2 regions of the Latilactobacillus parasakei genome follow, and region 1 is predicted to be linked to the other one. Evidence: predicted binding sites of a transcription regulator. Region 1 holds the regulator's gene; the other holds the start of a gene.
What was found. The regulator NrdR, encoded in region 1, represses ribonucleotide reductase genes. The targets are predictions, from matches to a motif close to ACACNATATATNGTGT.

Region 1 (15,302 bases):
GGTAATGTGGTCGATCACAATATTTTCCCAAGTGTTATCAAATCAACCGCTCGAATGACTTATAACAACGTTAATAAGATTTTGACGGACCAAGATGCTGACTTACGTGATCAATACGCACGTTTGGTGCCAATGTTTGAAACAATGGCTGAATTACATGAAATCCTCTTGAAGAAACGTCATAATCGTGGCGCAATCGACTTTGAAGAAGACGAAGCTAAAATTATTGTTGATGAAAATGGTAAGGCAATTGATATTGAATTACGTCAACGCGGTCTTTCAGAACGCATGATCGAATCATTCATGTTGGCGGCTAATGAAACTGTTGCAGAACATTACAGTACTGCTAATGCACCTTTCTTATACCGGATTCATGAAACACCGGATACTGATAAGATGAAGAACTTCTTCGAATTTATCACAGCTTATGGCATTCAAGTCCAAGGCTCAAGCAAAAAAGTAACACCAATGATGTTACAAGAAGTCTTGACGCAAATTGAAGGTCAACCTGAACAACCTATTATTACAACGATGTTATTAAGAAGTATGCAACAAGCACATTATTCAGATGAATCACTGGGTCACTTTGGTTTGGCTGCTGAATTCTATACGCATTTCACATCACCAATTCGTCGTTACCCTGATTTAATGGTCCATCGTTTGATTCATAACTATGCAACAAACGGCATGACGATTGAAGAAAAAGAAAAATGGGCACCTAAGTTACAACCAATCGCTGAACAAACATCACTTGAAGAACGACGTTCAATTGATACGGAACGTGAAGTTGTTGATCTTAAGAAAGCTGAATACATGCTTGATAAGGTTGGTAATGAATACGATGCTGTTATTAGTTCTGTGACAAGCTTCGGGATGTTTATCGCCTTACCAAGTACGGTTGAAGGCCTTGTACACATCTCTCAAATGAAAGATGATTACTATAGCTTCGTTGAAAGTCAATTGGCTTTAGTGGGCGAAAGAACACATAAGATGTTCCGAATTGGCCAACCAGTACGGGTTAAAGTCGCTAATGTTGACTTAGATGCACATTCTGTAGACTTTGAATTGTTAGCAAGCGAGGAAGTTCCCTTGGCTTCTGCTGAAATTTTGAGTAAGATAGAAGCAAGACCTAAGCGCCCAACTCGCCCAAGAGACCATGAAAAAGGCGGTCAACGACGTGGTGACCAAAAGAAAAACAGTCATCCAAGACGGCCAGTGGCTAAAAAGGACTCACAAAAACGTACTTTTAAAAAGTAGGTGATTGAATGGCAAAGAAACATCCACAAAAACCAGCTAATTTGATTGCACAAAATAAAAAAGCTGGGCATGATTACAATATCCTTGAGACATTTGAAGCAGGTTTAGTTTTAACCGGGACCGAGATTAAATCGGTTCGTAAGGGAAAAATTAGTTTGCGTGATGGCTTTGCACGTGTTCGTAGGGGCGAAGCTTATCTAGAAAATGTCCATATCAGTCCTTATGAGCAAGGCAACCAATTTAACCATGATCCATTGCGTAACCGAAAATTATTGTTACACAAGAAGGAAATTGCTAAAATTGGTGCTTTGACCAAGGACAAAGGGATTACAATTGTCCCGTTACGTGTTTATTTAAAACACGGTTTCGCTAAAGTTTTAATCGGCGTTGGTGAAGGGAAACGGGAATACGATAAACGAGAAACGCTCAAGCGTAAGGAACAAGATCGTGAAATGGCAAGAGCACTTCGAAAACGTTAATCAAAAAGAGGTCAGACAATATTGTCCGACCTCTTTTTTTGATGACTATTTAGATTGGCGCTGAATTAACAATGCGAGAATCAGGGCGCTGATAATTGAGATGAAACCGATTAGCCAAAATAACAAAGCCAACGACTGATAGTGCTGATTTGTCGCCAAAATAATCATAAATGCTGCGAATAGACATAGCAAAATAATGGCTTTTTGGATAATAATGCCCCCTAATCAGTTGAATGATGGCGCTTTAACGACTATTATAGGTGGTTGGAACGAACTAAACAACAGTTTTTATATTAGTTAATACTAAAACGTAATAGCATTAACCATCATTATTCTGTATAATTAATCTGAAATAGTGATAACGTAGGGGGAGGGCTTAACCAAGATGCGATTCAAGAAAATGGTTTTAATGATGTTAACAGGACTCATAATCATTGTGACAACGGCGGGCTCAGTCAGTGCTGCCAGTCTTAGCGAATTAAAACAACAAGAAGAACAAACACAAAAAAGTATCGATACCATCAACGGTAAAATTCAAAGTACGTTAACCAAAGTGAATGCTAAGTATCAAGAAGTTGATCAGTTAAAAACGAAAATTACAGAAAATGAAGAACACATTAATAAGGCTGAAACGATCTTAGCAGCTCAAAAAAAAGAATTAGCGGCACGAAAGGACTATGCCAAGTCCCATTTGCAGGCATTACAAAAATCTGAAGATAACCGGGATGTATTAAATACCATATTGTCGGCTGATTCATTAAGTGACCTATTGAGTCGCGTTTATACTTTGACGATTTTACAAGATGCAGATAATCAGAATATGGCTGATTTAGCGACTAGTTATCAGAAAATGGTGACGATTCAAAAACACTTAGAAGAAAGTAAGGCCGCTTTAGACAAACAGAAAAAAGATTTGGATCAACAAACGGCTGATTTACAAAAGCAAGTTGACCAGATGAAAAAAGACCTAAGCCAGAGTCAAAAGCAACTAACTGATATCAGTAAAAAGAAGATTGAAGAACAAAAAAGAGAGGCTGAGGAGCAAGCCAAAGCAGCTGCCAAGGCAAAAGATGAAGCTGCCGCTAAAGCGGCTAATCAAAAACTATCAGCCGTCAATAATCAACAGCAAGCGGCACTAGCTGCTGCCGCCAAGGGAAAACCAGGACAAACGATTGATGTGCAAGCAACTGCTTATTCAACGGCAGAACCGGGTTTAAGTCGCTACGGTGCGACGGGGATTGATTTGGTGAAAAATCCTAATTGTATTGCTGTTGATCCAAAAGTTATTCCGTTAAATTCGCTTGTTTTGGTACCAGGTTATGGCTATGCAATTGCAGGTGATACGGGTGGTGCCATTAAGGGCCATATTATTGATGTGCACTTTCCAAGCGTTGCCCAATGTGTCAGTTGGGGTCGGCGGCACATAACGATTACAATTATTAAATAAATTCAAAACAGTCTCCTAGTTGGGGCTGTTTTTTTAGTAAAAAAGCAGAAATTTAGCATATTAATAGTCAATTTAGCAAAATTTTACTTAATTTAATAATATGTCTGTTGAAACATGTTCTTTAATACTATAAACTGGTATATGCCTCATCTTGCTTGTTTAAAGCACCGCAAACTAACTTAAAGGATATCTGATGAAAAAATATTTAGGAATACTGCTCTTATATAACTTGGGTAAATGGTGCCATCAGCCGCTAATAACAGTGGTTGCCGTTGCTTGGTTGGGGTATGCACTGTATCAATTTGTGCGGACGCATAAGGGTCAGGATGAAACAGAGGATGCTGAGGAGCTAACGCCGCCACAAACGCTTATTGAAGATGTACAGGTTGCGTACCATTACATACCAACGACTCATTTTGAACAGACAATGAATCAGTTGGATAAACCTGGACAATCAGGAGATGTGTTAGTCGCCGAAATGGCACAAGAACGACCGGTTGGTGCAATTGCCTTATTAACGACAGGTATTTTAAAAGCACGCCAGTCAGCTATTCAAAGTGGGCTGATTACGCGAAGCGATGAAAAACGTAAACAGGCCAATACGCCGGGATACGACCTAGTCAGTCATCAATATGCAGAAGTGGCTGGAAAAAAGGTCAATTTATATCATCGGACGCACCTGTTGCCCTTTCGCTTTACGCTTTCAGAAGGCGACGATATTGACGGTTTATTATTTACCGGCACAGCGCATTTGAATCATGGGGATCGGCCAAGCATTAATTACCTCATGCCTAATAATCAAGCACGGGTAAATCAATTATATGCGGCCTATCAAAATAACCATTATCGACTAACCTTGCGGGATACACATGTTCCAGGCGAAGTTGCGGGCACTAATTATTCATTGGACGATTTTGAGCAATTGGCGACGCGGATTATCTTGAGTAAAAAGCAATCTGAGACTGAATTTAAGTATGAGGTCAGTTGCCATTACGATGAACAAGAGGTTGTGCCGCAATCAATCACCGTTAACTTGTGGGATTTGACACACCAAGCGCTAGCTTTTAGCGCAACGCTGCCCAATACGCTCTAAGCAGGTACGGTCAACTAAAATAAAAATATTAATATTTTGTTCAAATGCTAACTTAGCGCCCAGAAAAACCAGATTTAAAGACTGTTAACGCTGTATATGTGGGCGGTATCATAACTTTCTAACACTACGATTAGTAAATTATAAAAAATTTGATATTATTTCTAATCAATAAAGTGAATAATGTTCAAAATAGTCAATGACACTAATCTTTTTATTAAGTTGAGGGAAGTTGGTTGAAATATAGTTTTTAATACTATAAACTGGTTATAACGCTTTAAGTCATAGTGAGTTGAAGTTTAATTAAAGAAATGTCGTTTATAATCAATTAATTGCATAGAATAAGACGAACAAATAATTTATGTTTTGATTACTTTATCTTTATCTACTTAAAGTAAGTAAGTGGTTTGCGGGAAATCGTCTTAATTTATGATAATCAGTGATCTGAACGGCATATAGGAGGTAAAACATGGATGCAACTAATAAGTCCGACCTAATCGGTGATTCATGGTCTGATTTTATGGAATTCGCAGGATTATACCGGTGGCTCATTAACAATTTGAGTGAATCGATGAACCGAGAAAGTCAAAAATACGGGTTATCATTTGATCAATTCTTAGTGATGCACGAAATTAAGAACAACGATAACGAAACAACAAACAGTGCTTTAGCAGACAAGATGCAAGTTAGTCGCTCTGCCATTTCACGTCAATGTCGTTCGTTACGGAAGATGGCCTTCATCGCTGAACAATCAGACGAAAAAGACCAACGGATTCGTCGTGTGCATTTAACTGAAAAAGGGTTACAAGTTTATCATCACTTACTTTATTATTACTTGGATCTTTACAATGATCTTAAAAATGAAGTGGGTAAGGATAAAGTGGATGCTACTATCGGTCAAAGTAAAGAAATCTTTGAACGAATGGTTTCAATGAACCTTAATCGACCAGAAGCAAAATAATTTATTTAAAGGAATCTTGGTAAGGCTTATTACCAGATTCCTTTTTTTGTACAGCCAAATCAGTATCCGGTCTTGCTTTTCTTTGTTAGAATAGAGGAAGCGACTTTACGAATTTAGGAGGAACACGATGGGTTCTCAAAAAAGTTTATTATTAATTGATGGTAACAGTGTAGCGTTTCGAGCGTTTTACGCGATGCACCAAGTGTTAGACAGTTTTACCAATCAAGATGGGTTACATACCAACGCCATTTATGCGTTCAAGAATATGCTAGACATTATCTTGAAACGATTTGAACCAACACATGTTTTAGTAGCTTTTGATGCGGGCAAAACGACTTTTAGAACGGCACAGTTTGCCGACTATAAAGGCGGTCGTTCTAAGACACCACCAGAATTAACGGAACAGTTTCCCTATATTAAGGAATTATTGCACGCTTATGGCATTCAGACGGCTGAATTAGCCAACTATGAGGCCGATGACATTATTGGGACGTTGGCGAGCCAAGCAGAACAAGATGGCTTTGTTGTCAATATCGTGACGGGTGATCGGGATTTAACACAACTAACAACAGATAAAACGACCGTTAATATCACGGTCAAAGGTGTCAACGATACAGAAGCCTACACACCAGAACATGTACAAGAAAAATTAGGCTTAGCACCTAGTCAAATCGTAGACTTAAAGGGTTTGATGGGTGATACCTCTGATAATTATCCGGGTGTCACAAAGGTCGGCGAAAAGACGGCGCTGAAACTCCTAACGGAATTTGGGAGCATCGAAGGGGTCTACGAAAATGTCGATGCAATGAAAAAGAGTAAGATGAAGGAACATCTGATTGAAGATCGTGATCAAGCCTTTATGAGCAAAAAATTGGCGACGATTTTGCGGGATGCACCGATCGAAACGACGTTAGCGGACATCACGTATGAAGGCCCAAACATCGATACGTTGATTGCTTTTTACCAAGAGATGAACTTTCAAAACTTTTTAAAGCAGTTAAACGTGACACCAGAAACGACTGAACCGGCGGAAAACTATCAATACACCGTTTTGACGTTGGATAATTTAGAAACGGTTCAAGCGATTAAAACACCGGTTGCCTTCGGGGTTGAAATGTTAACCGATAATTACCATACCGCCGATTTAATTGGCTTTTACATCGGTGCACCAGATCATTGGTATGTCAGTGATGATGTTGCGCTACTAGCTGAACCAGTATTGAAGGATTGGTTGGAAGATGCGAGCCATCCTAAAGCGGTCTTTGATGTTAAACGGACGCAAGTGGCAGCTAATCGATTAGGTGTTCATTTAGCGGGCGTTGAGTTCGATTTATTATTAGCATCTTATTTATTGAATACGACGAATAACAGTAATGATTTAGGAACGGTTGCTAATTTACACGAGTATCAAAATGTGCAAACAGACGAGGCCGTTTATGGGAAAGGTGCCAAACGGGCTGTCCCAACTGAACCAGCCTTGTTGTATCAACATCTTGTTCAAAAAGCGGCGGCCATTTATCATTTACAACCACAACTTGAAGAACAATTGAAGGAACATCAACAATTCGATCTCTTTACGGATATGGAATTACCATTGGCCCTCGTATTGGCGCAAATGGAAATAACAGGGATTCGGGTCGATGCTAGTCGCCTGCAACAAATGGGCTCGGAATTCAGCCAGACCTTGAAGATTTTGGAAGAAAAAGTTTACGCTGAAGCTGGCGAAACCTTCAACATTAACTCACCTAAGCAACTGGGCGTCATTTTATTTGAAAAAATGGGCTTACCAGTCATTAAGAAGACAAAGACGGGCTACTCAACCGCTGTCGATGTGCTTGAACAATTACGGCAGGATGCACCGATTGTTCAAACAATTTTGGATTATCGTCAAATCGCCAAGATTCAATCAACCTATGTTGAAGGGTTATTGAAATCAATTCATCAAGATAACAAAGTCCATACGCGTTATTTACAAACCTTGACGCAAACCGGTCGCTTATCGTCAGTTGATCCTAACCTACAAAACATTCCAGTTCGTTTGGCAGAGGGCCGCAAGATTCGCCAAGCCTTTGTTCCAAGCCATCCAGACTGGCAAATGTTTGCTTCTGATTACTCGCAAATCGAATTACGTGTATTGGCACACATCTCAGGGGATGCCAATATGCAAGAGGCCTTCAAAGAAGATCGGGATATTCATGCGAATACTGCGATGAAGATCTTTGGTTTAAATAGTGCTGATGAAGTGACACCAGATATGCGGCGCCAAGCTAAGGCTACGAATTTCGGGATTGTTTATGGGATTAGCGATTATGGTTTATCTCAAAATATTGGGATTTCACGGCAAGAAGCCAAACGCTTTATCGACGCTTATTTCGAACAATATCCGGGTGTCCAACAATTCATGGTCGATATTGTTAAAAAAGCGCGCGAAGAAGGCTATGTCGAAACGCTTTTCCACCGGCGTCGTTATTTACCAGATATTCACGCTAAGAACTTTAACCTTCGTTCTTTTGCAGAACGGACAGCGATGAATACGCCAATTCAAGGTAGTGCTGCGGATATTATCAAAGTGGCAATGATTTTAATGCAACAAGAATTGAAAAAGGCGAACTTACAAGCCAGAATGTTATTACAAGTACACGATGAATTGATTTTTGAAGCACCAACTGAAGAAATACCAATCTTACAAAAATTAGTCCCAAGTGTGATGGATTCAGCCGTTAAATTAGCGGTGCCATTGAAGGTCGAAAGTGGTTTTGGCCCAACTTGGTACGATATTAAGAAATAAGGTGACGGAAAATGCCTGAATTACCAGAAGTCGAAAATGTCCGCCGGGGACTTGAAACCTTAGCGGTTGGTAAAACTGTTTCAGCAATCGATATTCGCTGGTCGAAAATCATTGTTAATCCAGATGAAGTCTTTACTGCTGGATTAGTAGGCCAACAGATTACTGCTGTTGATCGGCGGGGGAAATATTTACTAATTCGTTTTGGAGAGCAGCTGACGGTTGTTAGCCATCTGCGAATGGAAGGTAAGTATGAAGTGGTTGCCAAGGAGGCACCGATTTCAAAACATACGCACGTAATTTTTGAATTCACGGATGGTCAACAAATGCGCTACTTAGACACGCGGAAGTTTGGCCGAATGCAGTTGATTGAAACCGGTCAGGAAAATACGGTAGCCGGGTTGAAGGACTTAGGTCCGGAACCAACACCAACGACCTTTTTAAAGGCGGACTTCTATCAACGGTTGCAAAAGCATCACAAAGCCATTAAGCCATTATTATTAGATCAAAAGGTTGTGACCGGCTTAGGTAATATCTACGTTGATGAGACGCTGTGGCTGAGTCATATTCATCCGGAAACACCAGCCAATGTTTTAACGCGTATTGAAACGGATCGCCTCCACGATGAGATTATCGCCGAATTAGAACTAGCGATTAATCATGGAGGGACGACGGTTAACACATTTTTGAACGCGATCGGTCATGCTGGCGCCTTCCAAGAAATGCTGCATGTTTACGGTAAAAAGGGGGTTCCTTGCGAACGATGTGGGACACCAATCGAGAAGATTAAAGTGGCACAACGGGGGACGCATTTTTGTCCAAAGTGTCAGATTAAAAGGGATGCAAAATAATGACTTATTTCTTAGGCCTAACCGGTGGTATTGCTACCGGTAAAACAACGGTTTCTCAAATGCTGGCCCAACAAGGAGTGCCTATTATTGATGGGGATCAAATCGCACACCAAGTGTTGGCGAATAATCAAAGCGTTCAAGCGCAAATCCAAGCCACTTTTGGCGAGCAGTTTGTGCAAAACGGTCAGGTTGATCGGGCGGCTTTGGGTAAATTGGTCTTTGGTAATCAAGCCGCATTAGCACAACTCAACGCGATTACCGCACCCATCATTCGGGAAACGATTATGGCCGAGATGGCCGCGGCTAAAGCGCATCAAGAACCGCTAGTCATTTTGGATTTACCGTTGTTGTATGAACAGCACTACGAAATGGTTTGCGACGGGGTGATGGTCGTTTATTTACCAGTTGAAAAGCAATTAGCGCGATTGATGGCGCGGAATCAATTAAGTCGCGAAGATGCTTTGAAACGGATTAACAGTCAAGCATCATTGACTGAAAAACGCGACAGAGCAGATTTTGTGATTGATAACCAAGGTTCACTGGCTCAATTGGAAGCCCAATTAAAGACAGTTTTGGAAGGAGTGTGTCATAAGTCGGGTATGACCTGAGGATTAACACAGAATGGCGAATGATTGCTGCAAGCAATCGTTTGACATTCAGGGTTAACCGGAAGGATATGACTTATAGGACACGTTTATACCATCAATATTCGGATATCGAAAAGGAGCTGAAGACAAAATTACTTTTGTCTCAGCTCCTTTTTTGGCCTACTTACACTACGCAGCAAATGTGAAAAAGTAACCCAGTGCGAAATCAATCTGAAACGTGGACTACCAACCTGATTCCTGCGGTTAGCGATGTTAGTCAAACAACCGATTGCATCGGTTATTCGCCTAACACTGCTAATCCTCAGAATCAACCCGGTTGGTAGACCACTCTGTTGCATGTCATGTTATAATATTGTTATACTATCTGTTTAGAATAGTAAAATACAATTAATATTCCTTAAATTAAAAGATAAGAAGGTGTCTTTATGCTATGTCCACATTGCCATCAAAATAGTTCACGGGTAATTGATAGTCGACCAACAGATGAAGGACGCGTTATTCGGCGTCGTCGCGAATGCGAAAATTGTCAATTCCGGTTTACAACTTTTGAAAGGGTGGAGCAAACACCGTTATTAGTTATTAAGAAAAATGGAACGCGCGAAGAGTTTAACCGGGATAAATTATTGCGTGGTTTAATTCGGGCTGCTGAAAAGCGGCCCGTTACGATGGAACAAATGACTGAAATTGTTGATGAAGTTGAAAATAAAATCAGAGCATTAGGCGAAAACGAAGTGTCGTCACAAGCTGTCGGTGAATATGTCATGGCTGTCTTACCAGGCGTCGACGAGATTGCTTACATTCGTTTTGCTAGTGTCTACCGTCAATTTAAAGACATGAATGTCTTTATGGCGGAATTACAAGAAATGATGAAAAAAGAAAAGGCTAAAGACCAAGATTAGTCGAAAGGAGTTAGTGGATGTCAGACGCATTTGATTATTTAAGTCCTAAAGATGGGTTTATGGTGACAAAAGCTAACTATTTGAGCGATTTTGATCAAACAGTCGTCACCTATTTATACCAACCACTGATGGGGGCTGTCGCGTACAGTCTCTATCTTTTGTTATGGAGCCAATCAACCCAGGCTAAAAGTCAAACGACTTTCCAAACGCATGCAACCTTGTTGAATTTATTAGGGGTCGATTTGCCAGCTTTTTATGATGCGCGTAATAAGTTAGAAGCGTTGGGCTTAATGCGGACTTATCAAAAAAATAATAATACGGGCCGCAATCTGGTGTACGAATTATACGCACCGATGCAGCCGCATATTTTCTTCAATGATGATTTATTGAGTGTTATTTTATATGAATCAGTCGGTGAGAAGCGGTTTATTGAATTGAGAGAGCATTTTAAACTACAACCAGTGCGTTCTAAGGAATACGAAGAGGTTACGAAGAACTTCTTGACGGTTTTCCACGTTCAAAATGATCATTTAACAACGGCGCCTACGGCAGTTGCTGAGGCGCAAAGTACGTATCAACAAAAAAAGGCGCAAAAACCAAGTTTCACGTCAGTTGAGTTGCGCACTTTTGATTGGGCTTTGTTGCAAGAAGTGGTTGCACAGAACCAAATCGATACGGATGAAATTTTACGTAATGAGCAACGATTATTTAATTTGCATTATTTCTATGGATTAGACGAAATGGAGCTAGGACGCTTAATCGGCCTTACCATGGATGTTGCTGATAGTCGGGTCAATATGGATGCGTTAGAACAAAATGTTTTGAATAATTATACGCGTCGGCATAGTGTTCAAAATAACAGCGAACAACCGGCTAAGAAGCCACTCGAGGTCCTACAAAAAGAATGGCAACAAGCCGGCTTTAACGAAAAAGAGATGCAATGGTTAACCGAAAGTCAGCAGTATTTGCCAGTGGATTACTTAGAATATCTCAAGCAAAAAAATCACGGCTTTGTGGCGAAAAATGAAATTCGCGCATTACGGGACTTGCAAAATCGTTATATTTTCAACAACGATGTTTTAAATATTTTAGTGGTTTATATTATTAGCCAGTATGAGGGCTTAACACAAGCTTTGTTGGATCGGATTGCTAACCAATGGGCGCAACAAGGTGTTAAGACGCCAGCTGATGCCATTTTACAAATCCGTGATTTCCAAACTAAACAAGAAACGAAACAAACTAAACGACAACCGCGCTATCAAGCCAAGACCAAGCAGGAAACTGTGCCTAAATGGGCTAAGTCTGATTATCAAGCGCCACAAACCACATCAAGTAAGGCGGATCAGCAAGAAATTGATCAATTACTCAAGAAAATCCGTGAAGGGCGGGAATCATAATGGAAAATATGGGCAAAGATTTAACCGACTATATGAACCGGCAACGCCTGAATCAGCGCTTTAATAAATTAGTTGAAGAAGCCTTACAAGATCCTGATGTGCAGGCCTTTATTCAGGCTAATCAGGCCGCCCTATCACAAGAAACAGTGGCGCGCAGTGCCGCTAAAATCTATGAATACGTCAATGAAAAAAAGAAAGTTTTAAACGGTGAAACAACGCTGGCACCAGGCTACGCGCCTAAGTTGGTGTTGAGTAACCACTTTATCGATGTTAGTTATGAACCAACGGCGGATCTAGTTCAAAAGCGGGCACAAGCTGAATTGAAGGCTCGTGTGAAGTCGATTAATATGCCTAAAGACATCGTTGAAGCGAGCCTCGCACAATATGACGCCAGTGAGCGCCAAGTGCCGTTAATTGAAGCGTTGAAGTTTGTCGAAGCTTATCGGCAAGCGCCCACCGATTTTCATCAAGGCTTATATTTAAGTGGCCAGTTTGGCGTCGGTAAGACTTATTTACTAGGCGCAATCGCTAATGAGCTAGCGCTGCAAGGCTTTGAAACGACGTTAATTCATTTTCCAACCTTTGCAGTTGAAATGAAAAATGCGATTGGCCAAAATAACGTCCTCGAAAAGGTCAACCAAATCAAGAAAGCACCAATTTTAATGATTGACGATATTGGTGCGGATGCACTGAGCGCTTGGGTACGGGATGAAGTATTAGGCATTATTTTGCAATACCGGATGCAAGAACAATTAGCCACTTTCTTCAGTTCTAATTTTACGATGAACGAACTGGAGAAACATTTGACAACCAGCCAGCGTGGCGATGAGGAGCCGGTGAAGGCCGGCCGAATTATGCAACGCGTGCGTTATTTAGCCCGTGAGGTTGAGGTCAGTGGTCAAAATAGACGCTTACAATCAAATTAGGGCTTGCGTAAAGTTTGATTAAGTGTTTTAATAGAGTCAATCAACGATGAAAGATACCTTTTAAATGGCGAGATTGATCAGGGAGAAAAACATAACTGAAAGTTTTTCATAAGGACATTTAATTGACCACTTTCTAGAGGCTTAAGTTAGTCGGGTCGTTTCCGTTAAAGACGCTTAAAGTTGGAGAATCATCATCTGATTCTCAATCTGGGTGGAACCGCGAAATCAATTCGTCCCTGAGGTGCATATTTGTATGTGTCTCAGGGACTTTTTTTATTGTTGATTACAAAAATAAGAAGGAGTGTTCAAGCATGGCAGAAATTCAATTAACTTTTCCAGATGGTGCTCAAAAAACATTTGAGCAAGCAACAAGTTTACTAGACGTTGCAAAATCAATCAGTACGAGCTTGGCAAAAAAGGCAATCGCCGGCAAATTTAACGGTGAAGTGGTTGATTTACAACAACCACTTTTGGAAGACGGGGCAATCGAAATCATCACTAAAGATGATCAAACGGTTAACCTTACTGCCACTTGGCATACTGCAGCTTTCGTATTAGCTGCTACTTTAAATCAACACTACCCAGATATGCAATTTGGTGAAGTCATGGCAACCGAAGATGGTTTCTATTACGATACAGATAACGAAGCTGGCCAAGTTGCTGTAACAGATTTACCAGAAATCAAATCAGAAATGGCTAAATTAATCCAATCAGGGGCAGCAATTTCACGTATCAGCGTTTCAAAAGATGACGCTAAGAAATTATTTGCCGGCCAAACATATAAACTTGCTTTATTAGACGAAGTTGAAGCTGATCAAGTTTTAGTTTACCAATTAGGTGACTACTCAGACTTTAGCTTAGCACCAATGTTAGGTAAAGTCAGTGACGTTAAATTCTTCGAACTATTATCAGTTGCTGGTGCTTATTGGCAAGGTAAATCAAGTAACCAAATGTTACAACGGATTTACGGAACAGCTTATCCTAAACAAGAAGAACTTGATGCTGATTTGAAACGTCGTCAAGAAGCTAAGGAACGTGATCACCGTGTTATCGGTAATCAATTAGACTTATTCTTCGTTGACCCTAAAGTCGGCGCAGGACTTCCTTACTGGTTACCAAATGGTGCGACAATTCGTCGTTCAATCGAACGTTACATCATTGACAAGGAAGTTGCTAATGGTTACGAACATGTTTACACACCAATCTTAGCTAACTTAGACTTGTACAAACAATCAGGTCACTGGGATCATTATCGTGAAGACATGTTCCCACCAATGGACATGGGCGATGGCGAAATGCTTGAATTACGGCCAATGAACTGCCCATCACATATTCAAGTTTACAAACATCATCCACGTTCATACCGTGAATTACCAATTCGTTTAGCTGAACTTGGTATGATGCACCGTTATGAAAAATCAGGTGCACTTTCAGGGTTACAACGTGTCCGTGAAATGACTTTAAATGATGGTCACACATTCGTTCGTCCTGATCAAATCCAAGATGAATTCAAATCAATCTTGAAATTAATGATCGAAGTTTACTCAGACTTTAACATCAATGATTACACATTCCGTTTAAGTTATCGTGATCCTGCTAACACAGAAAAATACTTCGATGATGACGAAATGTGGAACAAGGCACAAGCCATGTTGAAGGGTGCTATGGATGATCTTGGCTTAGACTATGTCGAAGCTGAAGGCGAAGCTGCTTTCTATGGTCCTAAATTAGACGTTCAAACAAAGACGGCTATGGGGAATGAAGAAACACTTTCAACAATCCAATTAGACTTCATGTTGCCAGAACGTTTTGACTTACACTATGTTGGTGAAGATGGCGAAATGCATCGTCCAGTTATGATTCACCGTGGTTTAGTGTCAACAATGGAACGTTTCACAGCTTACTTAACAGAAATCTACAAGGGCGCTTTCCCAACATGGTTAGCACCAACACAAGCTGTTATCATTCCAGTTAAGAACGATCTTCACTATGATTACGCTAAAAACATCAAAGATGAAATGATCAAACACGGCTTACGGGTTCGGATCGATGATCGTAACGAAAAAATGGGTTATAAGATTCGTGAAGCCCAAACAAGCAAGATTCCATATACATTAGTTGTTGGAGATCAAGAACTTGCACAAGCAACAGTTTCTGTCCGTAAATACGGTGAAGAAAATGCTGTTGAAGAAGCCTCAGACATGTTCATCAATGCGATTGTTGCAGAAGTCGGCAACTACAGCCGAGACGGCAAACAACACGCAAAGAAGATTAATCTATAAAGAGTGCGTTCAAAGCGGGTAGCTTCTGAGGATTAGCATAGGTAGGCGAATAATTGACAAAGTCGATTATTTGACTAACGGTGCTAATCGCAGGAAGTTGCTTTGAAAAGCATGTTTCAAAAAAGAGTGCGTTACGACTGGTAGCTTTTGAGATTTGTGTGCAGTAACACAAGTCAGTTACTGGTGATAATTGCTAAAAGAGCGTTAAATCAAATTTATTTTGATTTAACGCTCTTTTTTGTGTCTTTTAGTTGTACACAATCAAAAAAGCGGTATAATAATAGGTGTAAACGATTTCACATTTAATAATTAATGGGGGT
Region 2 (15,302 bases), 500 kb from region 1:
GGTAGATTGTCAGGTACTGGGTTGAGGTTCGGCATTGCAATGACACTTGTATAACCACCGTGAGCTGCAGCCTGACTACCTGTTTGGAGGGTTTCTTTATCGGTGAAACCTGGATCTCTGAAGTGAACGTGTCCGTCAATTAAGCCGGCACTTACAAGTGCGCCTTGTGCGTCAAAAATTGTTTCGGCTGGCTCATCGCTCGGTGTGATATGCGCTTCAATCGCAGTGATCCGTCCTTTTTCATCAATCGCGATGTCTCTTTTGACGAGTTGATCGTCAATTAATAGTTGACCATTTTGGATAAGTCGATACATATTGCAGACCCCTAATCTTTAATGAGATTTTTTTGCTTTAATAAATGTTCAATCATGGCCATGCGCATGAAGACCCCGTTGTGCATTTGCTTGAAGATCCGTGATTGGGATGCTTCGACTAATTCATCGGCGATTTCAACGTCGCGATTAACCGGTGCTGGGTGTAACCAGATGGCACTTGCTTTTAATTGGGCGGCCCTTTGTGCTGTTAGGCCATATTTAACGTGGAAGGCTTCGTCGGTCATTGTTTCGGCTGAGTCAAAGCGTTCGTGTTGGATTCTGAGTAACATGACCACATCGACTTGATCTAAGATGCTATCGAGGGCGACGTGTTGGCCGTAATCGTTGAATTCAGCGGTAAACCATTCTTCAGGACCCGCAAAGTAGAGTTGTGCACCCAGTCGTTTTAAAAGTTGCATGTTGGATTTAGCAACTCGTGAGTGACGTAAATCACCGCAGATAACCACTTTCAAACCGTCAAAGTGTCCGAACTCTTCGTGAATGGTCATCATATCAAGTAAACATTGTGATGGATGTTGACCGCTGCCGTCCCCGCCGTTAGCCAAGGCTAAGTGGAAGGCTGGATCGGCGAGTAAATCGTCGTAGTAGTTGTTTTGCGGATGACGAACAGCGACAAAATCGACGCCGATTGCTTGGACCGTCTTAAGTGTATCACTGAGTGTCTCTCCTTTTGAGACTGAGCTGGTTTCGGCTTCAAAAGACATTACCGATAATCCCAGCTTGCGTTCAGCCATTTCAAAGCTCGTTTTGGTCCGGGTACTATTTTCAAAGAAGAGGTTCATCGCGTATACGGGACGCGTTAATTCGCAGGTCGCGCCTTGTTTAAAGGCTTCCGCCCGTTCAATTAAATCTAAAACAGATGAATTCGTTAATTGTTCAACAGATACAATCGCCGCTTGATTAGTCATTTTGTTGTGCCTCCAATTCGATTTCACTCTTTGATTTTTGTGGCAAGATTAAGTTCATTGCGATACCTAAGACCGTTGCAATCGCTAAGCCTGAGAATTGATATTGACCAAGTTGTAAGTAAGCATTCCCAATCCCAATTACTAAGATTGATGAGCCAATCATTAAGTTCCGTTTTTTATCGAAGTCGACTTGGTTGTCGATTAAGACCCGGAGTCCACTTGAAGCGATAACGCCGAAGAGTAAGAAGCTGATCCCGCCGATAACGGGTGCTGGGATGCTTTGGATGAGTGCGCTCAGTTTACCGATGAAACCGAAGATGATGGCAAAAAATGCAGCGCCACCTAATACCCAGACACTGTGAACTTTAGTAATGGCTAAGACACCGATGTTTTCACCATAACTGGTGACAGGAGGACCCCCAACAAAAGCGGCGATGATGGAAGCTGTTCCGTCCCCTGCTAAAGTCCGGTGGAGACCAGGATTTTTGAAGAAGTTGCGTTTCGTTAATTTATTTAAGACCATGATGTGGCCCATGTGTTCCGTCATTGTGACAAAAGCAATCGGTGCCATACTGAGAATTGCACCCCAGTAAAGACCGGGTTTATAGGTGACAAATGGGACTTGGAAATCCGGTATCTTGAACCAAGGGGCGTTTAAGACCGGTTGGAAATCGACGATGCCGAACAAAACGGCGATGATGTAACCTGAGACAATACCGAGTAAGACCGGAATCAAACTCATGAAGCCTTTGAGGTACATGTTAAAGGCGATTGTGATTAGTAAGGTTAAGATAGCGACCGCGAAGAATTTCAAGTCATAGTTACCAGCGGCATTGATTGTCGCTTGTTTAGCGGCTGTACCGGCTAATGAGAGGCCGATGACCATGACAATCGGGCCGACAACAATCGGTGGCAAGGCTTTGTCGATCCAGCCGGAGCCAATTAAACTTACTAAGACAGAAACGATGAGGTAAACCGCACCGACGGCCATTGTCCCCTGCGCAATCCCGGGATAACCAGTTGTTTTCATTAAAGCGAGCATTGGGACGATGAATGAGAAACTCGAGCCCATGTAAGCTGGAATCTTTCCTTTAGTAATTAATAAGTACATCAGGGTGCCGACCCCGGAACTAAAGAGTGCAATCCCAGGGTTTAAACCGACTAGGATGGGGACTAAGACGGTTGATCCAAACATGGCGAACATGTGTTGGATGGATAAGCCAATCCATTTCCCGGTTGTTGGACGCTCGTTTACGTCTAACACCGCATCGGGATTACGGTAAGTTGATTTTGTCATATGAAGACCTCCGATAATTAATCATTAAGTGATAATGGCGATAAAAAAAGGACATCCCTACTCTGCGGGTATGTCCTTTGGACGCATAGTGGCGGACTGATGCTGGTCAGTCTTCGCCAATTATGCGGGCAAACCCTTTTGCTCTCTCTGGAGACAATTAAACGGTTCTAGCTTTAATTCAATTTTTCAATGGTAATGCCATCATGATCATCAATTTCTTGCATAGCGACTTTGATTTGTTCGTTAAGAGCAGTTGGAATGTTTTTACCAACGAAATCAGGTCGAATTGGTAGTTCGCGGTGACCACGATCGACTAAAACAGCGAGTGAGATTTTTTTAGGGCGACCAAGATCCATTAAGGCATCAAGTGCGGCCCGAATTGTCCGGCCAGTATATAAGACATCATCGATGAGGATAACGTGTTTGTCCGTAATATCGACAGGGATGTCATTGCCATTTAGTTGGGGTTCATTATGACTATTTAAATCATGTTGATCATCACGATAAAGTGTAATATCAAGTGTCCCCACTGGTACCGTAACGCCTTCGAGTTGTTCTAAACGTTTAGCGATGCGTTCAGCGATAAAAACGCCCCGTGTTTTGATGCCGACAAAGACAAGGTCTGAAATCCCCTTGTTTTGTTCGATAATCTCGTAAGTAATCCGTGTAAAAACACGTTTCATTGTTGTGCTATCTACGACTTCTTTCACCATGTTCATGACACTCCTTCCAACAAAAAACCTCTCAACCGATATTGGTTGAGAGGTTACAGTTTGAGACTAGTCCTAGAGTCCTAATCTAATGGATTAATTCACCGTGCCTTCTCAGCCTCACGGGACTGAAATTAAAGGTTTCTATTAAGTTGTCATAATCATAGTTGATAAATCGCGGTTTGTCAATTGTTTTCGCGTAATTCCTGCAACGTTTTTTCAAAAATGGCTGGTAATGGCGCTTCAAAACGCATGTTTTCACCGGTTGTTGGGTGCTTAAAGCCTAAAACAGCAGCATGTAAGAATTGCCCTTTACCAGGCAATGTCTTCCGAGGACCATAAGTTGGGTCGCCGGCTACTGGGCGGTTAATATAAGCAAGATGCACACGGATTTGATGTGTCCGGCCAGTTTCTAAGCGACAACGAATTAAAGTATAATCCGTAAAGCGTTCGACAACTTCAAAATGAGTGACCGCTGGGCGACCGTCTGGGACAATTGCTTGTTTCATCCGATCCAGTTTTGAACGGCCAATTGGTGCATCGATTGTGCCTTCGTCTTCTTCGATATTACCATGCACTAATGCGAGGTATTCACGGAGATTAGACTTAGCCTTTAATTGTTCTGATAATGATTCGTGGGCTTCGTTAGTCTTAGCGACCATCAATAAACCGGAAGTATCCTTATCAATTCGATGCACGATTCCTGGGCGGAAAACACCGTTGATTTCAGAAAGTGGTGTATGTGCTAATAAAGCATTCACCAAAGTCCCATTAGGATGGCCTGGTGAAGGATGAACAACCATCCCTTGTGGCTTATTGACCACAAGGACTTGGTCATCTTCATAGACAATGTCTAAAGGAATATCTTCTGGTACTAAATCGAGTGAGACGGGATCCGGAATCGTGATGCTAATCTTTTCGTCAGCGACCACTTTATGGTTACCTTTAGAAGTTTGCCCGTTGATTTCAACGAGGTCCTTTTTTAACCATTGTTGGATTTGGGAACGCGAATAATCAGGTAATAATTGGCTTAATACCTTATCAATCCGGCCGGTTTCGGTTGTAATTGTAAATTCTTTTTTTTCAGTCATGAGTCACTTTCTCTTTCAACAAGATGGCAATAAAGACGCAGATGACACCACAAGTGAGGGCGGTATCTGCAACATTAAAGATGGGGAAATTAATAAATTCTAATTGGAACATATCAACCACGTATTTTAAATGTAAACGATCGATGAAATTCCCTAACGCGCCGGCTAACATTAACGTTAAACCAATGCGGTACAGTTTTTCAGATCGTTCAGAGGTATAAAATAAATAGCCAATAACACCTACTGCGATGATGGTAACAATATAGAAGAACCATTGCTGACCAGCCAACATACTCCAAGCAGCGCCGTCATTTTGGACGTAAGTAAGGCCGAGAATGTTGGGAATCACAGTGTGCAACGCGCCATAGCTAACATTGGCGACAATCCACCCTTTTAAGAGTTGATCACCCACCAAGATTAATAGGCCTAAAATAATATAAAGTAGCATGGTTGCCTCCTATTCATACTGATTAACATTGTCCTTAAAAAGAACGCGCTTGTCAATCAGTTTTCGTGGTGGGATACAGGATTGTGCAATTTAGGTACAGTCTCGTTAGAATAAGCCACTAATTGTCCCATCTGCAGTAACATCCATATTGAGTGCGGCTGGTTTCTTAGGTAACCCTGGCATTGTTAAGACGGCCCCAGTCATTGCGACGATAAAACCGGCCCCGAGCTTTGGAATCAATTCGCGGACGTGGATAGTAAAGTCGCTGGGTGCACCAAGTGCTTTAGGATCATCTGATAATGAATATTGCGTTTTGGCGATGCAGACTGGTAAGTTAGCCCACCCGTTTTTTTCAATTTGTTTTAATTGATTGATGGCTTTGCCTTCGAATACGACATCGCGGCCACCATAAATTTCAGTTACAACGGTTGTTAACTTAGATTTAATGTCAGCCTGTGGATCATATAATGGTTTGAAGGCCTTAGGTTGTTGTAAGGCTTCTAAGACCGCTTTAGCTAATTCGATCCCGCCTTGCCCACCATTAGCCCAGACGCTGGTTGGGACCGCAGTGACGTTCATGGCTTGGCAAAGGTCTTGTAGCAATTGGACTTCGGCAGCCGTATCGCTCGTAAATTCATTAACTGATACCACAACTGGTACACCGTAGCGTTGCATATTGGCAATATGTTTGGCTAAGTTACTGAAACCAGCTTTTAAAGCGGCTAAGTTCTCAGTGGTTAAATCAGCCAAGGCCATCCCACCGTTATACTTCAAAGCACGGATAGTCGCCACAATCACGATGGTATCTGGTGTTTTCCCTAATTGCGGTACCTTAATATCGAGGAATTTTTCAGCGCCTAAATCAGCGCCAAAACCAGCTTCAGTAATGGCAATATCGCCTAATTTCAAGGCTGTTTGAGTCGCTAAGATACTGTTACAGCCGTGGGCAATATTAGCAAATGGGCCACCATGCACAAGTGCTGGGGTATGTTCTAAAGTTTGAACCATATTCGGTTTGAGCGCGTCTTTTAATAACATGGTGATGGCTCCAGTGACTTCTAAGTCGCCAACAGTCACAGGTTCGCGATCATAGTTGTAGCCAATCACGATTTTACTAATCCGGTTTTTAAGGTCGGTAATGTCGGTTGCTAAACAAAGAATCGCCATTAATTCACTGGCAACGGTAATATCAAAGCCGTCTTGTCTTGGCATCCCTTGTACTGGCCCACCTAAGCCAATCACGACTTGGCGTAAAGCACGATCGTTAATATCAAGTGCGCGTTTCCAGATAATCCGTCTAGGATCGATGTTTAAAACATTTCCTTGTTGTAGATGATTATCAATTAAGGCTGCTAGGGTGTTTACAGCGGCCGTTAAGGCGTGCATGTCACCGGTAAAATGCAGATTAATATCAGCCATTGGTACGACTTGGGCATAACCGCCACCAGTTGCGCCCCCCTTCATCCCCATGACAGGGCCTAATGAAGGTTCACGTAAGGCAATCACTGCTGATTGATCAAGTTGGCGTAAGGCGTCCCCTAACCCAACAGTAACGGTCGACTTCCCTTCGCCGGCTGGGGTTGGATTAATCGAAGTGACTAAAACGAGTTTGCCATCTTCTTTTTCTTTTAACCGATTGATAGCTTGAAAGTTAAGTTTTGCTTTGTAAGGCCCATATTGTTCAATATCGGTGGCCTGTAACCCGATTTGTTCGGCAATTGCTGTAATGGGCTTCATTTCTGTAGCTTCATTTGCTTGTGCGATTTGAATATCTGACATAACGACCAGCTCCTTTTGTTTATGATAGTACCTAGTATAGCTGATTTTGTACGGAATTGGCAGATAGTAATCCGATAAATTTTATCTTCGACACGTCTCGACTAAAGTGGTAAGATGTAATTGTGACCAGTTAAGGCCTACAACTTAATTGGCACAATGACAATGGTGTGTTGACACACCACTCTTTAGAGGAGGGATTGTGATGGAACGAGGAATCGTGAAATGGTTTAGCAATGCTAAAGGTTATGGCTTCATCAATTACCGAGATGATGAGGAAATTTTCGTCCACTTTACCGCAATCCAAATTGACGGCTATAAGACACTAGACAAAGATGATCAGGTCTTATTCGAAGTCAAAGAAGGCGCCCGCGGTCTACAAGCGGCTAACGTCCAAAAAATTGAAGCTTAACGATATTTAAAAAGAGGACCCGCGCCAAAACGATTTACGTTTTGCACGAGTCCTCTATTTTTTTACTGTTTATTTTGAACTGGCCAGTTATTTGCTTGTAGCGTAGCGATCAGTTGTTTTTTAACTTTCGCCGATAATAATAATTGTTCTGGTTGATAGTCAAGCTCAGTTGTCTTAATTAATAAGCCGTGTTTTTGAACAATTATGGCTGTTGTTTGTGCCAATTGAATTGTTCGGTTATATTTAAATAATGGTCGTTTAAGCGTTATTGTCTGTGCAGAGATGTCGAGACGGTGACCAAATAGATTAATAATGGTTAAAATAACCGCGATGATCCCCACCGTAATTGATTGCCAATTAAGATTAATGAGTTCAAGTTGCAGAATTAAAGCTAGCGTATAAATAAAACCAATCCAAGACCAAATCGTGACGCAATAAGCGTAGTTTGGTTGATAAAATAGGCGTTTGTTAGTTTGCAATAGAAACACTCCTTATGCAGTCCATATTACCATTAACTAGGGGTCTCTGTCAGTGGAAAGGTGGAAACTTTACGAATGATTAAACTTTATACGGATGCGGCCACACTTGGCAATCCCGGTCCTAGTGCAGCTGGGATTTTGATTGTAACCGCTAAGCAACAATATCAATTTAGCGTTCCCTTACCGCCGGTGGATAATCATGTTGCCGAATTTATGGCGGTTCAATTAGGTTTAGAAAAGATTGCCACACTCGCTTTGACCGAGTCACTGCTTCAAATTAATGTTGATAGTAAAATTGTCTGTCAAAGCCTCGAAAAACAATATGCGAAACATTATCAGCAATATGTTGATCAGATTATCGCCTTAGAACAGCCCTATTCCCTCGTGCTACATCAGTGGTTACCTGATCGGCAAAATAAAGGGGCGCACCACCTCGCACAACAAGCCTTAAAAAAATAGTCATTAAAAACATGGCGTTTCGAAATGGGTTTTAGTAGACTGTTTATAAATACACTTAATTAGTTTCTGGAAGGATTGGTTGCATATGATACTACTAACGGAGATTATTTCCGCAATTATTTTAATTAACGGCCTCTTTGCGGTCATTACCGTCTTACGACAACCGCGCGATATTGCGGCGACTTGGGCGTGGCTACTGGTTTTAATCTTACTGCCTGTCGTCGGCTTTATTTTGTACCTTTTTACAGGGCGGGGGTTATCCCGGAAAAAGATTTTCCAAAGTCAGTCACAAATCAACGATGGGGTTTTGGCCTTAGTTGATATTCAACGTCAAGAAAATCGGCGTAATGAGTTATTACCTAAGAAGGTGTTGTCCAGTGAAGCGACTGAAATGGTCAATCTTTTCTTAAACATCAACAACGCACCGGTTTTAAAGGATAATCACGTCACATTATATACTGACGGGACCGAAAAATTCGCTGCCTTGTTCGCCGATATTAAAAAAGCGACTAAGAGTATTCATATTGAGTACTACACCATTTACAATGATCAAATCGGTAATGAGCTACAAGCACTATTGGTTCAAAAAGCCCGAGAAGGTGTTGCAGTAAACGTCTTATACGATGCTTGGGGTTCTCAAGGGGCGACCCAAAAATGGTGGCGACCACTTGAAGAAGCTGGCGGACATGCCCGGACCTTCTTTAGTTCAAAACATTCAATTACCGATTTTCGTTTGAATTTTAGAGATCACCGTAAAATCGTCGTTTTAGATGGCACAATTGGGTATATCGGCGGTTTTAACGTTGGCGATCAATATCTCGGCCGAAGTGCTAAATTTGGCAATTGGCGTGATACACACATGCGTATTACCGGCAACGCGGTTTTGGCGCTTCAAGTACGCTTTTTGATGGATTGGAATGCCAGTGTTGAAGAAGCAATTCGTTTAACTTATTCTGAAAGCCACTTCCCGATTGCAGCGGAAGCTAACCGTGGCACGGCAGCGATGCAAATTGTTTCGAGCGGGCCGGATAAATTAGACGAACAAATCAAGTTGGGGTATTTGAAGATGATCAGTTCAGCTAAGAAGAAACTATGGATTCAAACCCCTTATTTGGTACCCGACGATAGTATTATCGATGCCCTCACGACAGCAGCAATGTCTGGTGTCGATGTGCGGATCATGACCCCTAGCATGCCAGATCATCCTTTCATTTATCGGGCCACACAGTATTATAGTCAGTTATTACATGAAGCCGGCGTTAAAATTTATGCTTATCAAGATGGCTTCTTACACGCCAAAACAGTGGTTATGGATAGTCACATCAGCACCATTGGTTCTGCCAATATGGATATTCGGAGTTTTAAATTGAATTTTGAAGCCAATGCTTTTATCTATGATCCTAAATTGGCTCGTCAGCTCGAGCAGATTTATTTAGAAGATATCAAAAACGCGGTATTATTAACAGATGAAATGATTGCCCAACAATCTGCATGGTTACGTTTCAAACAAAAATTTTCACGACTTCTATCACCAATTTTATAAATCGTTCGGTAAAAAAATGTCCTCCGATTTTTCAAGGGTGGGTCAGAAATTTTAATATTTTTTAGGAACGTTGCTACGGCTGAAACGGTGTCGGTTTCAAATTGCTTACAATCGAATTGGGGATTGACATTATCCAAGATAATGGTAACTTTAAAACAGGAACACTACACAAGTTGAATTTAGAATCATTCGCGAACAGCCACTATAATTAGTGGCTGTTTTACTTTTGACTACCATATCTGGTATTTAAACATTGCATGATTCTTTTTTAAACGGTATACTGAACTTACTAATTAAGTTCTACAAGGAGTTAATCACAATGGCTAACATTACACTATATACGAAGAACGGCTGTCCTCAATGCCGTATGACGAAGCATTTTTTAGAAACACACAATATCACTTTTAGCGAACATAATATTAATGATGAACCCCAATATATTGATTACTTAAAAGAAAAAGGGTTCCAAGCTGTTCCTGTGCTTGAAGCTGACGGTGTTGAAAGTTTCTCCGGTTTTAGACCAGCCGAATTACAAAAATTGGCCTTTTAAGTTTAAGTGCTGTCCTTAAAATAGGCATCTACGAGTGGGACCAACTCCTTGAAGAGTTGGTCTTCACTTTTTTTACACCCAAAATCGGGCATTTTATTAATTTTTTTAAGAAAGTGGTGCGCTAATGTCTTTAAAAGAGATTAAAACTGAAAACGTAACTTATTATGAATTGAATAACCAAATCAACATTCCGGTTAACGGTCAAATCCCCCTTCAAAAGGATCAAGAAGCACTAGAAGCCTTTTTAGAACAAAATGTGCAACCCAACATGGTGACTTTTAAATCACTACAAGATCGCTTGGATTACATGGTGGCTGAAAACTATTACGAAGCGGATTTTCTAAAGGCCTACTCAATCGATTTTATGGAACGCTTAAACCAATATTTAATCGATCAAGACTTTCATTTTAAATCTTTCATGGCAGCTTATAAGTTTTATGCGCAATACGCTCTTAAAACAAATGATAACGGCTTTTACTTAGAAGACTTTAAAGACCGGGTCTTCACCAATGCGCTCTATTTTGCGGATGGTGACGAAGAACTGGCAATGAGTGTTGCTGATGAAATGATCCATCAACGTTACCAACCAGCGACGCCGACCTTCTTAAATGCGGGACGTTCTCGTCGTGGTGAATTAGTGTCATGTTTCTTATTGCAAACAACCGACGATATGAATTCAATTGGCCGGACCATCAACTCTGCCCTTCAATTATCACGAATTGGTGGTGGCGTCGGGATTAGCCTGTCTAACTTGCGTGGTGCTGGTGATCCAATCAAAGGCATCGACGGTGCTGCAAGTGGTGTCTTACCTGTTATGAAATTATTAGAGGATTCATTCTCTTATTCCAACCAATTAGGGCAACGTCAAGGCGCTGGTGTTGTTTATCTGAACGTTTTTCATCCAGACGTCGTGGCTTTCTTGGGCGCTAAAAAAGAAAATGCGGACGAAAAATATCGGTTAAAGACTCTCTCACTCGGCTTAACGGTGCCAGATAAGTACTATGAATTAGTCAAAGAAGACGCTGATATGTATCTCTTCAGCCCATATAGTGTTGAGCGTGAATACGGCCAACCTTTCTCATATATCGATATTACGGCTGAATATGACAACTTAGTGGCAAACGATGCGATTAAGAAAACGAAAATTAAAGCCCGTGATTTAGAAAATGAAATTAGTAAGCTCCAACAAGAATCAGGCTACCCTTATATCGTGAATATCGATACGGCTAATAAAGCCAACCCAATTGACGGTAAAATTATCATGAGTAACCTTTGTTCTGAAGTCTTACAAGTGCAAACCCCTTCTCAAATTAACAATCGTCAAGAATATGACGTTTTAGGAACTGATATTAGCTGTAACTTAGGTTCAACTAATATTCCGAACATGATGACCTCTCCTGATTTTGGCCATTCAATTGAAACGATGGTTCGTTCATTAACTTATGTGACCGATCATTCTGATATCGATGTTGTCCCTTCTGTGGCACATGGGAACCAATTAGCCCACACAATCGGCTTAGGCGGCATGGGCTTGCACACCTACTTCGCTAAGAATCAAATGATGTACGGTTCAGAAGAATCAATCGACTTTACAAGCAATTACTTTATGTTATTGAACTACTGGACATTAGTTGCTTCAAACAAGATTGCTAAAGAACGTGGGATTACTTTTGATAATTTTGAAAACAGTAAGTACGCTGATGGTAGTTACTTTGATCAATACCTGAATACTGAATGGGCGCCTAAGACGGCTAAAGTCAAAGGATTATTCGACGGCGTCTTCATCCCGACCCAAGCAGACTGGGCCGCTTTGAAAGAAGCGATTATGCAAGACGGGTTATATCATCAAAACAGACTCGCAGTTGCACCTAATGGCTCAATCTCATATATTAACGATACTTCGGCTAGTCTCCAACCAATTGTCAACCGCGTTGAAGATCGCCAAGAAAAGAAAATTGGGACAATTTACTACCCAGCACCAGGTCTATCAAACGAAACGATGCCTTATTATGAATCAGCCTATGACATCGATATGCGTAAAGTAATCGACATCTATGCTGCTGCACAAAAACACGTTGATCAAGGGATGAGTATGACACTCTTCATGCGTTCAACAATTCCAGCTGGCTTATACGACTGGAAAGACGGTCGCACAGATAAGATGACCACTCGAGACCTTAACATCCTCAGAAACTACGCACACCACAAAGGCATTAAATCAATCTACTACATCCGAACATATACGGACGACGAAAACGAAGTCGGCGCAAACGCATGTGAAAGCTGCGTAATTTAAAAGAGTGCGCAATAAGCCGGGTATCTTCTGAGGATTAGCCTAGTCAGGTGAATGACCAACTTGTTGGTCGTTTGACAGACGTAGCTAACCGGAAGAAGATGGCTTATGGAGCACGTTTCAAAAAAAGAGTGCATTTGGTTGCGATCAGCAACTGAGCATTAATACAAAATTTCAAATAATCTTGGTTTTGGGATTATTTGAAATTTTAGATTAAGCGGAAGTTGTTGCAACCAAAAAGCACGTTTCAGAAATCAGAGTGCGTTAATTGGCGGTTAGCTTCCGAGCACTAGCTTAATCAGGCGGATTACCGACAAAGTCGGTGATTTGACTGATGTGGCTAGGCACAGGAAGCTGCCAATTAAAAGCACGTTTCCCCCAGCTGTTCCAAAGCTGGTCTACATACCTCAAAGGAGTTCATAGACGATGACAGAAAATTATCATGCAATTAATTGGAATCAGGTTGAAGATCAAATCGATAAAGCGACTTGGGAAAAGCTAACCGAACAATTTTGGTTAGATACACGAATTCCCCTTTCAAATGATTTAGATGACTGGCGGAGTTTACCAGACAATGAAAAATGGATTGTGGGTCACGTTTTCGGTGGCTTAACGCTACTTGATACGTTGCAATCACAAGACGGTATGGCGAGCTTAAAAGCCAATATCAGAACACCGCATGAAGAAGCTGTTTTGAATAACATCCAATTTATGGAATCAGTGCATGCTAAGAGTTATTCATCAATCTTTTCAACGTTAAATACGCCTAATGAAATTGATGAAATCTTTGATTGGACAAATACTAACGAATACTTGCAATACAAAGCCAATAAGATTAACAGTATCTATCAAAATGGCTCACCACTCCAACAAAAGATTGCCAGTGTTTTCCTAGAAACATTCCTCTTCTATTCTGGTTTCTACACTCCACTCTATTACTTAGGGAACAACAAATTGGCCAACGTTGCTGAAATCATTAAGTTGATCATCCGTGACGAATCTGTCCACGGGACTTACATCGGTTATAAATTCCAACTCGGTTTTAACGAATTAGCAAAAGCTGAACAAGAAGAACTTCAAAACTGGATGTACGATTTACTTTACGATCTTTATGCCAATGAAGAAAAGTACACCCATGAAGTTTACGATGGCACTGGCTGGACGGAAGAAGTCTTAACTTACCTCCGTTATAACGCCAATAAGGCCTTAATGAACTTAGGACAAGGCGCCCTCTTCCCAGATACAGCCGAAGATGTGAACCCCGTTGTCTTAAATGGGATGTCAACATCAACAGCGAACCATGATTTCTTCTCACAAGTTGGGAATGGTTACCGCTTGGGCAATGTTGAAGCCATGAATGACAGCGATTATGACTTCGATTAACAATAAATTCAACTAAAAAGCGAGCTTCACTAAGAAATTAGTGAGTCTCGCTTTTTTGAATGCCATTTATTTTTTGAATTGATTTAAGTACCGACTAGCCAATAACTTATGGAATTTAACGCCCAATGTAGGATTAGACGCGTCAATATCAGCATACATCGCTGTTGTGATTTTTGTCAGTAACGGTACGAGTTGATCTAGTTCTGCTTCAGAAAGTGCGTTCACAAAAGGTGGCACTTCTCGACTAGCGGATTCGATTTCCTGGCGACCAGCAGCGGTCAGATTTACTAAATTAACCCGCCGATCACTCGGCAACTTGGTCAAAGTGACCAATTCACGTTTAATAAGTTTCGCAACAAATTCACTGGTAGATTGTGGTGACATGCCTAAACGCGTGGCGAGTTCTCGTTGGGATAAGTGATCTTCATCAGCTAGTGCCAATAAGATTTTCCCCTGACCTTCGACAATCAGATGGGGCCGCGCTTGTTTGACGATATCATCATAGATTTTACTGAGTTGTTCATATTCGGCTAATTTACCAGCAACTAATTCTGCTTTGACGCTGTTTGTCATGTGTCATCTTCCCCTTTGTCTTTCATCCAGTATACACCATTCTAAAATTTGAAAATAGCAATCCTTGACATTTTAGTAAGGGGGCCTTACTATATTATTTAATCAGGTGACCTGATTAAATATGAGGAGGCACTAATATGCGTGAGGATAATGTCATTGAAGTCAGAAATGTTCAAAAAAAATTTGGTCAAAAGAAAGTCGTTCAAGATATTTCTTTCAATGTAAAAAAAGGCGAAATATTTGGCCTCTTAGGCCCAAATGGCGCTGGCAAAACGACCCTTTTAAAAATGATGACAACTTTATTACGCCCTAATGAGGGGCAGATTACGCTGAATGGATTTAATACACTAAGCCAAAGTCGCCAAGCACGCCAACAATTTAGCGTGACGAATCAAACGGCAGCGATTGATCAAGACTTAAGTGCACGTGATAATCTCCGTTTATTTGGACGGTTAAACGGGCTTAGCAGCCGAACCAGCCGGATTCGTGCAGACGAGTTACTGACGGCTTTTGATTTAACGCAATCGGCTAATCAAGCGTTGGCCACTTTTTCCGGTGGCATGCGACGCCGTTTAGACTTAGCAGTCAGTTTAGTGGGTCGTCCGAAGATTTTATTTTTGGATGAACCGACTACCGGTTTAGATCCTAGAACAAGAATTCAAATGTGGCAAGTAATTCAAGAATTGGTGGCCCAAGGATCAACTGTCTTTTTAACCACCCAATATTTAGAGGAAGCCGACCAATTTGCCAATCACATTGCACTTATTGATCACGGTCAACTTATCGCCAGTGGTACACCTAATGAATTAAAGCAAAAATTAGGTGGCTTACAACTTTCTTTAACCGTCACAGAGTTGGCGCAATTACCTCAAGCACGCGCAATTGTCCAGGACGTTTTAAAGCAACCAATCAGCGTTAGTGAACAGACACTAGTCAGCCCACTTGGTGGCGACGCTCTTCCAGCGATAACCGCAATATTAAATCAATTACAAATTGCTAAGATTACAATTAGTCATTTAAACCTTGAAACACCTTCATTAGATGA

Region 2: nrdH (glutaredoxin-like protein NrdH) is a predicted target of NrdR. The motif match lies at 9,658-9,673, and genes of this name have one in related genera.

The regions. Positions count from the first base shown of each region.
Region 1 is NZ_CP186861.1:2,104,043-2,119,344, forward strand. Features, by position in the region: gene rnr (ribonuclease R) at 1-1,257, shown strand, start outside; gene smpB (SsrA-binding protein SmpB) at 1,266-1,736, shown strand; gene ACPBEH_RS10430 (3D domain-containing protein) at 2,122-3,183, shown strand; gene ACPBEH_RS10435 (hypothetical protein) at 3,377-4,276, shown strand; gene ACPBEH_RS10440 (transcriptional regulator, SarA/Rot family) at 4,743-5,234, shown strand; gene polA (DNA polymerase I) at 5,362-8,022, shown strand; gene mutM (DNA-formamidopyrimidine glycosylase) at 8,034-8,870, shown strand; gene coaE (dephospho-CoA kinase) at 8,870-9,478, shown strand; gene nrdR (transcriptional regulator NrdR) at 9,904-10,377, shown strand; gene ACPBEH_RS10465 (replication initiation and membrane attachment family protein) at 10,395-11,774, shown strand; gene dnaI (primosomal protein DnaI) at 11,774-12,700, shown strand; gene thrS (threonine--tRNA ligase) at 13,012-14,982, shown strand.
Region 2 is NZ_CP186861.1:339,211-354,512, forward strand. Features, by position in the region: gene ACPBEH_RS01675 (dihydroorotase) at 1-314, opposite strand, end outside; gene ACPBEH_RS01680 (aspartate carbamoyltransferase catalytic subunit) at 326-1,243, opposite strand; gene ACPBEH_RS01685 (uracil-xanthine permease family protein) at 1,236-2,540, opposite strand; gene pyrR (bifunctional pyr operon transcriptional regulator/uracil phosphoribosyltransferase PyrR) at 2,714-3,253, opposite strand; gene ACPBEH_RS01695 (RluA family pseudouridine synthase) at 3,436-4,341, opposite strand; gene lspA (signal peptidase II) at 4,334-4,789, opposite strand; gene ACPBEH_RS01705 (formate--tetrahydrofolate ligase) at 4,895-6,568, opposite strand; gene ACPBEH_RS01710 (cold shock domain-containing protein) at 6,771-6,977, shown strand; gene ACPBEH_RS01715 (EbsA family protein) at 7,040-7,456, opposite strand; gene ACPBEH_RS01720 (ribonuclease HI family protein) at 7,532-7,915, shown strand; gene cls (cardiolipin synthase) at 8,001-9,458, shown strand; gene nrdH (glutaredoxin-like protein NrdH) at 9,778-10,008, shown strand; gene nrdE (class 1b ribonucleoside-diphosphate reductase subunit alpha) at 10,133-12,304, shown strand; gene nrdF (class 1b ribonucleoside-diphosphate reductase subunit beta) at 12,728-13,684, shown strand; gene ACPBEH_RS01745 (MarR family winged helix-turn-helix transcriptional regulator) at 13,751-14,257, opposite strand; gene ACPBEH_RS01750 (ATP-binding cassette domain-containing protein) at 14,395-15,302, shown strand, end outside.